3 regions of the Streptomyces sp. NPDC058683 genome follow, and region 3 is predicted to be linked to each of the others. Evidence: riboswitches for the same ligand, from Rfam matches in the RefSeq annotation. Region 3 holds a riboswitch; each other region holds the start of a gene.
What was found. Region 3 has a riboswitch for cobalamin ahead of metE (5-methyltetrahydropteroyltriglutamate--homocysteine S-methyltransferase). Riboswitches for the same ligand answer to the same signal wherever they lie in the genome.
Positions count from the first base shown of each region.

Region 1 (3,241 bases), on a different contig from region 3:
TTCAGGAGCTGTTCGGTCCGCTTCACCTGCTGGGCGAGCACCCGTACCCGGGCGCTCTGGCCGCCGATCTGCCGACGGCTGGCGACCAGTTGCTCGTACTCGCGGACAGTGAGGGCGACGGCCTCGTGGCCGCCGAGGGTGATACGGCGTGGCTGGGGGTGTCTGGCCACTCGGGTCCTCCGCTCCTCGCCTTGCTCGTCCCCGCCTGATGGGCCGGTTCCCGGAGAACGCGAGAGGGCCCCCGGATCGTTCCGAAGGGCCCTCGCGTGACGTGAATCGTTCAGTGGGCGGCGGGAACCGTCCGCCCGGCCGGGGCCGTCGCCGGCCTGGGGTTGAGCTGCCGTTCGGCCAACTCACCGAAGAGCAGGCCGAATCCGCCCCACAGCACCAGCTGGATGGCCAGCGCGGAGAGCCGGAACCGCCACAGCAGCGTGGCCGGGAAGTCCGCCGGCACCTCGTTGATGGTCGGCAGGAACTGGTACGCCAGCCCGATGACGACCGCGAACGCGGCCACCGCGACGACGGTCGCCCACCAGGTGCCGAGGCTCGGCCGGAGCCGCTTGCCCAGGATGGTCGCGGCGACCGCAAGCAGCACGCTGAGCACCATCATGAGGAAGTACAGCGTGGTCCGCTTGCCGATGGTGTCCGGGTCGCCCACCGACGGCGGGTTGGCCGGGTACTTCAGGAACGGCACCACGTACACGGCGAGCAGCGCGCTGCCGGACAGCAGCAGCGCCGTCGCCCGCGGCGAGAAGCGGCCCACGCGGCCGAGGGCGAAGCAGTAGGCGAGGGCGGCGATGCCGCCGAAGGCGACCCCGTAGAGCAGCACACCGGTGGCCAGGCCGGCGGTGGACTGGAGGGAACGGGAGACGACCTCCATCTCGTGCTCGTGCGAGTGGGCGTCCTCGAAGCCGATCGCCTTGTCTACGTTCGGTTCACCGAGGAGATAGGCGGCGACGAGGGCGAGCACGCCGGCGGCCAGGCCGGCGAGCATGCCCCGCACCAGGAGGTTTCTTACCGTTGCGGAGTTCATGAGCGTGCGGCGTCCCTTACGTCAGTGGCAGGGGAAGCCGAGGAGGTGGCGGGCGTCGTGCACCCACTCGTGGACGTCCGTGCCGTTGAACACGGAGGTGGCGCCCTGCTCGGCGCCGACGAAGTAGAGCAGGATGAGCATGAGGATGCCGAAGAAGACCGCCCAGGGAGCTATCGCACTCAGCGGCAGCTTGGCGGGAACGACGGGGGTGGTGGCTGTCGGCTGCGCGACGGTCTGCGCCATGGCAGAACCTCCTCTGGGAGTTCGCGTCCCATCTCGGTGGTGCATTGGACGACGGCTACGGGTCTGACTCACGAGGTCCCGGGGGCTCTCGCATACAGTGGCGCGACCGTGCCGGACTCTCACCGGCTTCCGTTCTGGCGTCGTCGATATCGGACAGACCGTACCGCGTGTCAGGGGCACGGCCAAGACCGCATGACCAGGCGTGATCTTCATCTCGCGCCTGGTGGCCGGTTCTGGGCATGCCGGGTCAGCGGTGACGGAACTCGGTCGGGCGTCTGCCGACGAAGGTGTTCATGCCCTCCTTCTGGTCGGCGGTGGCGAACACCGGGTGGAACGGCCGCCGTTCGAAGCGGACGCCCTCGGCGAGCGTCGTCTCGAAGGCCCGGCCGACGGCTTCCTTCGCCATCATCGCGACCGGCAGCGCCATGCCCGCCACCGTCTCGGCGACCGCGAGGGCCTCGCCGAGCAGTTCGCCGGCCGGCACCACGCGCGCCACCAGCCCGCTGCGCTCCGCCTCGGCCGCGTCCATGGTGCGCCCGGTCAAGCGGCCGGGCCTCGGTGAACTCGCCTCACCAGGCCGCCTCCGTGGTGGTGCCGGGTCCTGCGAGCCCCAGTTCGCGCTCGCCGAGCGGAGCGAAGAACCGGTCCACGTCGGCGTCGGTGACCTCGGCGAGGGTGGCCGGGGACCAGCGCGGGTTCCGGTCCTTGTCGATGATCTGGGCGCGGATGCCCTCCACCAGGTCGGGGGCGGACAGGGCGGCGCAGGAGACGCGGTACTCCTGATCGAGGACCCGCTCCAGCGGGCCGAGCCGCCGGGCCCGGCGCATCGCCGCCAGGGTGACCTTCAGGGCGGTCGGCGACCTCGACAGCAGGGTCTCCGCCGCCTCCTTCGCCGCCGGGGCGCCGTGGGCGAGCAGCCGCCGGACGATCTCCTCGACCGTGCCGGCGGCGTAGCAGGCGTCGATCCACTCCCGGTGGCGGGCCAGTTCGCCCACCGGCGCCGGTCGCACGTGCCGGGTGAGCGCCTCGCGCACGGGCCGGTCGGCGAGGTCGGCGATCAGCCGCCCGATCCTGTCCGAGGGGACACAGTGGTCGGCGAGTCCGCACAACAGGGCGTCCGCGGCGCCGATCTGAGCCCCCGTCAGGGCGAGATGGGTGCCCAGTTCGCCCGGGGCGAGGGCGAGCAGATAGGTCCCGCCGACGTCGGGGACGAAGCCGATGCCGGTCTCCGGCATGGCGACCCGGGAACGCTCGGTGACGATCCGGACGCTGCCGTGCGCGGAGACGCCGACCCCGCCGCCCATGACGATGCCGTCCATGATCGCCACATAGGGCTTGGGATAGCGGGCGATCCGGGCGTTGAGGTGGTACTCGTCGCGCCAGAACTCCGCCGACGCGGTGCCGTCCCCGGCGCGGGCGTCCTCGTAGATGCTCCGGATGTCACCGCCCGCGCACAGGCCGCGCTCCCCCGCGCCGGTGATGACGACGGTCTCGACGGCCGGGTCGTGCTCCCAGCCGGTGAGGGCCTCGTCGATGGAGCGGACCATGGCGTGGGACAGGGCGTTGAGGGCCTTGGGGCGGTTGAGGGTGAGGTGGGCCGCCCGGCCGGCGGTGTGCAGCAGGACGTCGCTCATCCGAACGCCTCCGTGAGGCCGCGGGCCACGATGACGCGCATGATCTCGTTGGTTCCTTCCAGGATCTGGTGGACCCGCAGGTCGCGGACGATCTTCTCGATACCGTACGCGCTGAGGTACCCGTAGCCGCCGTGCACCTGGAGTGCGCGGTCGGCGACCGCGTATCCGGTGTCGGTGCCGAACCGCTCGGCCGGTCGAAGAGGGACCTCTTCGGCTTGAAGCGTCAACCGACCCGTCGGCAGGATCACTTGAGGCGCAAAGCTAGGCTTTTCCCGTGATCACTTCCGAGCCGCGCCGGCTGACCGACGACGAGACACCGTCCTGGCTCGCC
Region 1 is NZ_JBHXSK010000021.1:87,119-90,359, forward strand. Features, by position in the region: gene ACFWXC_RS23795 (hypothetical protein) at 1-170, opposite strand, end outside; gene ACFWXC_RS23800 (CbtA family protein) at 281-1,033, opposite strand; gene ACFWXC_RS23805 (CbtB-domain containing protein) at 1,055-1,276, opposite strand; cobalamin riboswitch at 1,312-1,454, opposite strand; partial or broken gene ACFWXC_RS23810 (enoyl-CoA hydratase-related protein) at 1,524-1,820, opposite strand; gene ACFWXC_RS23815 (enoyl-CoA hydratase/isomerase family protein) at 1,846-2,910, opposite strand; partial or broken gene ACFWXC_RS23820 (acyl-CoA dehydrogenase family protein) at 2,907-3,101, opposite strand; gene ACFWXC_RS23825 (MarR family winged helix-turn-helix transcriptional regulator) at 3,185-3,241, shown strand, end outside.
Region 1: it holds a riboswitch for cobalamin, as region 3 does, so the genes downstream of both, ACFWXC_RS23805 (CbtB-domain containing protein) here and metE (5-methyltetrahydropteroyltriglutamate--homocysteine S-methyltransferase) in region 3, are expected to answer to the same signal.

Region 2 (3,241 bases), on a different contig from region 3:
CGACCGGTTTCCCGAGCAGCACGACCTGGCTGCTCTGTTCACCGCCCGGCTTGAGCAGCACGGGGTTCATCAGCGCGGTCGGCTCGACCCGGCAGGCCTGCGCCTGCATGGCCTGCGCCCGCCCGATCTCGGCGCCCTCGCGCGTGACGAAGGAGTTGAGGGACATGTTCTGCGCCTTGAACGGCGCGACCTTGACGCCCTGCCGCACCAGCCACCGGCAGATACCGGCGGTGACCACGCTCTTCCCGGCGTCGGAGGTGGTACCGGCGACGAGGAGACCGCCGCCGTTCATGACGCACCTGCCGACCGCTGTGCGGAGCGCTGTGCGGAGCGCTGTGCCGGGCGCCGTGAAAGCGCCCCGCGCAGCAGGGCCCCGGCCGCGCCGGCCCCGAACGCCAGCCACCCCACCCGCCGTGACAACCGCACCGCCCGCTCGATGTCCGCGACTTGCACCGCACGCCCCTCCCCGTTCAGCACCGGCCGATGCTCGACCCGCCCGCCGTATGACAAGGTCCCGCCGAGCCGTACGCCCAGCGCCCCCGCGAACGACGCCTCCACCGGCCCGGCGTTGGGACTCGGGTGCTTCGCCGCGTCGGCCCGCCAGGCCCGCACGGCCCCCTTGGTGTCATCTCCGGCGACGGCGGCCAGTACGGCGGTGAGCCGTGCCCCCGGCCACCCCGCCACGTCGTCCAGCCGCGCCGAAGCCCACCCGTACCGCCGGTACCGGGCCGACTTGTGGCCCACCATGGCGTCCAGGGTGTTGACGGCCCGGAACCCGAGCAGCCCCGGCACCCCGCCCACGGCCCCCCACACCAGCGCACCCACGACCGCGTCGCTCGTGTTCTCGGCGACGGACTCCACGACCGCCCGGGCGATCCCGTCGGCGTCCAGGGCCTGCGGATCCCGTCCGCACAGATGCGGCAGCCGGGCCCGGGCGGCCTCGACGTCCCCCGTCTCCAGGGCGCGCCCGATGGCACCGGCCTCACGGGCGAGTGAAGTGCCCCCGACGACGGCCCAGGTGGCGGTCGCGGTGAGCGCGACGGACGCGGCGGTGGACGGTCGTACGAGCCGCTGGGCCAGGGCACCCAGAGTCACGGCGCCGCCGGCGCACACCGCGGTGTGCAGCGCGCCCCACCCGCGGTGGTCCCGCCACAGCACCTGTTCGACGGACCCGGCCGCCCGGCCGAACGCGGCGACCGGATGCCCTCGGCGCGGATCGCCGAGCAGCAGATCGCCGAGAAGGCCGGCGGCGGCGCCGTACGCGAAGACGCGACCGGCACCCATCGGCTCAGCCCGCCGCGGGGGCGGGGAGGGGCCGGGTACTCAACCTCGAACGGCAGCCGCGCATGGCGATATGTCCTCACTCAGGGTGTCCACGCCCTGGTTCGACGAGACCGGCGGTGAGAGTTCCTGGCTCCCGGGGATGGCTACCCCGGTGACAGTGGCGGGACCGCGCCGGATTCGCACCGGCTTCCTCTCTTGCCGCCGTACTTGGCTCCGGAAGTCCACCACGCCCCCGGAAGACCCGTCAACTTGCCGTTGACCTGCGAGGGGAGTGTGTGGGAAGGCCCACACCGGTTGTCCAGCGGGGCTCGTGGGGCATGGCGAAGGCTCCTCCCGAGCAGGTCGGGGAGGAGCCTTCGGCGGCCGCGAGCGGCCGGTCCGGTCAGGCCTTGGCCACGATCAGGTGGATGCCGTAGGCCACGGCGGCCGCACAGGCCGCGAAACACAGGTAGGCGGCGGTCACGGCCAGGGTCGCGGAGTTGCCCTGGGCCGTGGCGCGTTCACGGGCGGAGAGGCCCTTGATGCCGAGGGTGAAGAGGGCCACCATGCCCACGGTGACCACGAGGCTGACGCCGAAGACGGAGCCGATGGCTGCCCAGTCGATGTTCATGTCGGTTCTTCCTCGGGGGTCAGACGGTCGCGGCCGGGTCGGTGGCGGCCGGCGCGGGTGACGGGGCGGGGGACGGGATCGTGGCGGTGAGGTCGTCGGTCACCGTGCCCGCGGGCGGCGGGGTCACGGCGGCCATCGCCGTGGTCACCACGCCGGCCGGCTCCGTGCCGTCGGTGTCGTTGACGTTGGCGCTGTCCACCACCTCGCGGCGGGAGAGCTTCCAGATCGCGGCGCTGGAGGCGACGAGGAAGACGGCGACGACCGCCGTGCCCCAGTCGCCGAGGTCCGTCACGGACTCGGCGAGCGCGCCGACGACCGCGGCCGCGGGGAGGGTGAGCACCCAGGCGACCATCATGCGGGTCGCGGTGGACCAGCGGACCGTGCCGCCCTTGCGGCCCAGGCCCGCGCCCATCACGGAACCGGAGACGACGTGCGTGGTGGAGAGGGAGAAGCCGAGGTGGGAGGAGGCCAGGATGGCGGTGGCCGCGCTGGTCTGGGCGGCGAAGCCCTGCTGCGGCTGGAGGTCGGTCAGGCCCTTGCCCATGGTGCGGATGATGCGCCAGCCGCCGATGTAGGTGCCGAGCGCGATGGCGAGGCCGGCGCAGAGGATGACCCAGGTGGGAGGGTTCGAGCCGGGGGCGATGGAGCCGCCCGCGATCAGCGCCAGGGTGATGATGCCCATCGTCTTCTGCGCGTCGTTGGTGCCGTGCGCGAGCGAGACCAGGCCGGCGGAGGCGATCTGACCGGCGCGGAAGCCCTTGCGGGTGGCCTCGTCCTCGGCGTTCTTGCCGATCGCGTACGACAGGCGGGTGGAGAGCATCGCCGCGAGGCCCGCGACCACGGGGGCGGCGACCGCCGGGAGCAGGACCTTGGTGACCAGCGCGTCGCCGTGGACCGCGCCGAAGCCGGCGGAGGCGACGGTGGCGCCGATCAGACCGCCCATCAGGGCGTGCGAGGAACTGGAGGGCAGGCCCACCAGCCAGGTCACCAGGTTCCAGAGGATCGCGCCGACCAGGGCGGCGAAGATGACCTCGGGGCGGATGCCGTTCTCGTCGACGAGGCCCTTGGAGATCGTGTTGGCGACCTCCACGGAGAGGAAGGCGCCCACCAGGTTCAGCGCGGCGGACATGGTCACCGCGATCTTGGGCTTGAGCGCGCCGGTCGAGATGGTCGTGGCCATCGCGTTGGCGGTGTCGTGGAAACCGTTCGTGAAATCAAACGCGAGTGCGGTCACCACCACAATCGCGAGGATCAGCGAGAAGTTTTCCATTTACCCAGGCAATCTATAGAGGTCATCGGCCGTTGGACCGTAGGCAACCTGGATGAACGGAAGGTGAACTGGGGTCG
Region 2 is NZ_JBHXSK010000034.1:62,084-65,324, forward strand. Features, by position in the region: gene ACFWXC_RS32815 (cobyric acid synthase) at 1-292, opposite strand, end outside; gene ACFWXC_RS32820 (cobalamin biosynthesis protein) at 289-1,284, opposite strand; cobalamin riboswitch at 1,385-1,525, opposite strand; gene ACFWXC_RS32825 (hypothetical protein) at 1,667-1,894, opposite strand; gene ACFWXC_RS32830 (anion permease) at 1,914-3,164, opposite strand.
Region 2: it holds a riboswitch for cobalamin, as region 3 does, so the genes downstream of both, ACFWXC_RS32820 (cobalamin biosynthesis protein) here and metE (5-methyltetrahydropteroyltriglutamate--homocysteine S-methyltransferase) in region 3, are expected to answer to the same signal.

Region 3 (3,241 bases):
GGACGTCGATCCCGGCCTTCTCCTGGAAGGAGACGACCTCCTGGATCTCGGCCCTGATCCGCTCCTCGTAGCCGGCCCTGTCGATCCGGCCCGTGCGCAGGTCGGCACGCGCGGTGCGCAGTTCGCCGGTCTGCGGGAAGGAGCCGATGGTCGTGGTCGGCAGCAGCGGCAGCCCGAGGTGGGCCCGCTGGGCGGTGGTCCGCTCGGTGTACGGCTGGGAGCGGCGGCCGTCGGCGTCGGTGATCGCGGCGGTACGGGCGCGGACCGCCGGGTCCCGGGTGATGGGGGAGTTCTCGCGGGAGGCGAGGTCGGCCCGGTTCGCCGAGAGCACGGCGGCGATGGTGTCGGTGCCCTGGGCGAGGCCCTTGGCGAGGGCGACGATCTCGGCGGTCTTCTGCTTCGCGAAGGCCAGCCAGCGCAGGATCTGCGGCTGGATGTCCCGCTCGGCCGCCGCGTCGAGCGGCACGTGGAGGAGGGAGCAGGAGGCGGCGACGTCGACCCGGTCGGCCAGGCCCAGCAGGGTGCCCAGCGTGGACAGGGACTTGGCGAGGTCGTTGACCCAGATGTTGCGGCCGTTGACGACACCGGCGACCAGGCGCTTGCCGGGCAGTCCGCCGACGGCGGCCAGCGCGTCCAGGTTGGCGGCGGCCGATTCGGTGAAGTCCAGCGCCAGCCCCTCCACCGGAGCCTTGGCCAGCACGGGGAGGGCCTCGCCGAGCCGGTCGAAGTAGGAGGCGACCAGCAGCTTCGGGCGGTCGGGCAGGGCCCCCAGGTCGCGGTAGGCCCGTTCGGCGGCGTTCAGCTCGGCCGGGGTGCGGTCCTGGACCAGCGCGGGCTCGTCGAGCTGCACCCACTCGGCGCCGGCGGCGCGCAGGTCGGCGAGCACCTCGGCGTACACCGGGAGCAGCCGGTCGAGGAGGGTGAGGGGTTCGAAGCCGGCGGCCACGCCCGGGGCGGGCTTGGCGAGCAGCAGGTAGGTGACCGGGCCGACGAGTACGGGCCGGGCGGTGAGGCCCAGTGCGAGGGCCTCCTTCAGCTCGGCGACCTGCTTGCCGGAGTCGGCGGCGAAGACGGTGTCAGGGCCCAACTCCGGTACCAGATAGTGGTAGTTCGTATCAAACCACTTGGTCATCTCCAGCGGCGCCAGGTCCTGGGTGCCGCGGGCCATGGCGAAGTAGCCGTCCAGCGCGTCGGCGTCGACGGCGGCCCGGTGGCGGGCGGGGATCGCGCCGACCATCACGGTGGTGTCCAGGACGTGGTCGTAGTACGAGAAGTCACCGGTCGGCACCTCGTGGATGCCGGCGCCGGCGAGTTGCCGCCAGTTGCTCCGGCGCAGGTCGGCGGCGGTGGCGCGGAGGGCGTCGGCGTCGGTCCGGCCCTTCCAGTAGCCCTCGATCGCCTTCTTCAGTTCCCGGTCCGGACCCTGGCGGGGGTAGCCGTACACGGTGGCCCGTGCTGCCGCGGCTGCGGACTTCGATGTCACGGAGATCTCCTTCGCGAGATGAATCCCTGAGATCCCGGAGACGGGACGAGAGCGCGAAGGGGTGCCGAACCGGACGGAAACGACCCTGCACGGCACGGTCATCCGCCTGATAGGTACGCCGACCCGCCCTCGAGGTCACCGGGATGTCCGCGCACGAGTGGTTCGCGCGCGGGCAGTTGGCAGGTCTTCGGACTCGCGGGCACGCCCTCCTGACGGAGGACACCTACCGGCCGTCGCTTCCCAGGTCCGTACGTCGGGCCCAGTGCGTATGACGGCGTTCGTTCCCACTCACCGCTGCGGGGCAGTCCCGGATTCCCACCGGGTTCCCTCTTGCGACGCATCCCGCCTGGCGGACGGGGCGAACCAGCTGCACCGGTCACCCTACGGGGTACCGCCGCGGAGAGCGGCGACACGTCCGTCATCCGGATGATGTGAGCTGGACCACCCGAACCCGGTCCCGGGCGGCGCACACCGTCGTCCACCTCGCGGACGACGGTGTCGAGACCGGGGCGGGATCTCACACCAGCGGGTGCGCCGCCGCGAAGGATCCGTTGTGGTGGACGAGGGCCGGGGCCTCTTCGACCACCGCGCCCGAGTCGATCTCGCCGACGACCAGCAGGTGGTCACCGATGGTCTGACGGAGGGTGATGCGCGCCGACAGCCAGCCGGTGACGTCGTCGAGGATGGGCAGCCCGTCCTGCTGCGCTCGCCAGCGCACCCCGGCGAACCGGTCGACCCCGCTGCGCGCGAACTGCCCCGCCAGGCCGGCGTTGGCCGTGCCGAGGACATGGACGGCGAAACGGTCCGCGAGGCGTGCGGCGGGCGTGCTGGACGCTTCGAGGCCGATGCAGAACGACACCAGGGCCGGCCGCAGGGAGACGGAGGTGAAGGAGGTGGCGGTGAAGCCGACGGGGCCCGGGAAGGTGATCACCGTGACTCCGGCGGCGTGCCGGCGCAGGGTGTCGCGGAGGATGTCCGCGCCGTCGGGGGCGGTGGCCGCCGGCGACGGACTTCGATGGAGCGGGGCGCTCATGCCCTTTCCTTTCGGTACGCAGGGGGAGTGGTGCGGGGCGTGGCCCGCGATGTCGGCCGTCACCAGGCGCTCGACTCCACCGCGATCGCGGGCACCAGCCCGGTACGCAGCGCCTCCAGGAAGCTCACGACCTCGGCCGCGACCGAGCGGTGCTGGAGGTCGTTGAGGACGTCGTGGTGGGCGTCGCGGACCACCGCCAGCCGGGAGCGGGACAGGGTCTTCGCGGTGCCGGTCAGGGCGTCGCGGTCCGCGAGCGGGTCCGCGTCGCCGACGAGGAGCAGGGTGGGGACGGCGAGATCCGCGTGGTAGGCCGCGTCGAGCAGGGCACCGGGCAACGGGGCGTCGAGCGTGCCCCGTTGCGCCTCCGGGTCGTTGCTGAGCACACCTCGGTGGGTCGGGCAGGACGTGCGGACATCGAGTTCGTCGTCCCAGGTGCCCGCCGTGCCGCCGCTCCGGCCCGGCAGCCCCGCCAGGACGACTGCTTCCGGCCGCACGGCGGTCGAAGAGCCGCCGGGACCGAGCAGTGCCGCGACGGCCGCGGCACCGGAGTCGGCGCCGACCAGCACGAGGGGACCGGTCACTCCGTCTTCGGAGGCCGCGGTGCCGTCGACGGCGGCGGAGAGCCGGTCACCGAACCGGGCCAGCGTGCCGGTGAGGTCGTCGGCGTCGATCTCGGGGCCGTCCACGACCCGGACGCGGTAGGCGTCGGCGGCGAGCCGCCTGCC
Region 3 is NZ_JBHXSK010000012.1:107,214-110,454, reverse strand. Features, by position in the region: gene metE (5-methyltetrahydropteroyltriglutamate--homocysteine S-methyltransferase) at 1-1,483, opposite strand, end outside; cobalamin riboswitch at 1,644-1,866, opposite strand; gene ACFWXC_RS15355 (flavin reductase family protein) at 2,001-2,516, opposite strand; gene ACFWXC_RS15350 (alpha/beta hydrolase) at 2,576-3,241, opposite strand, start outside.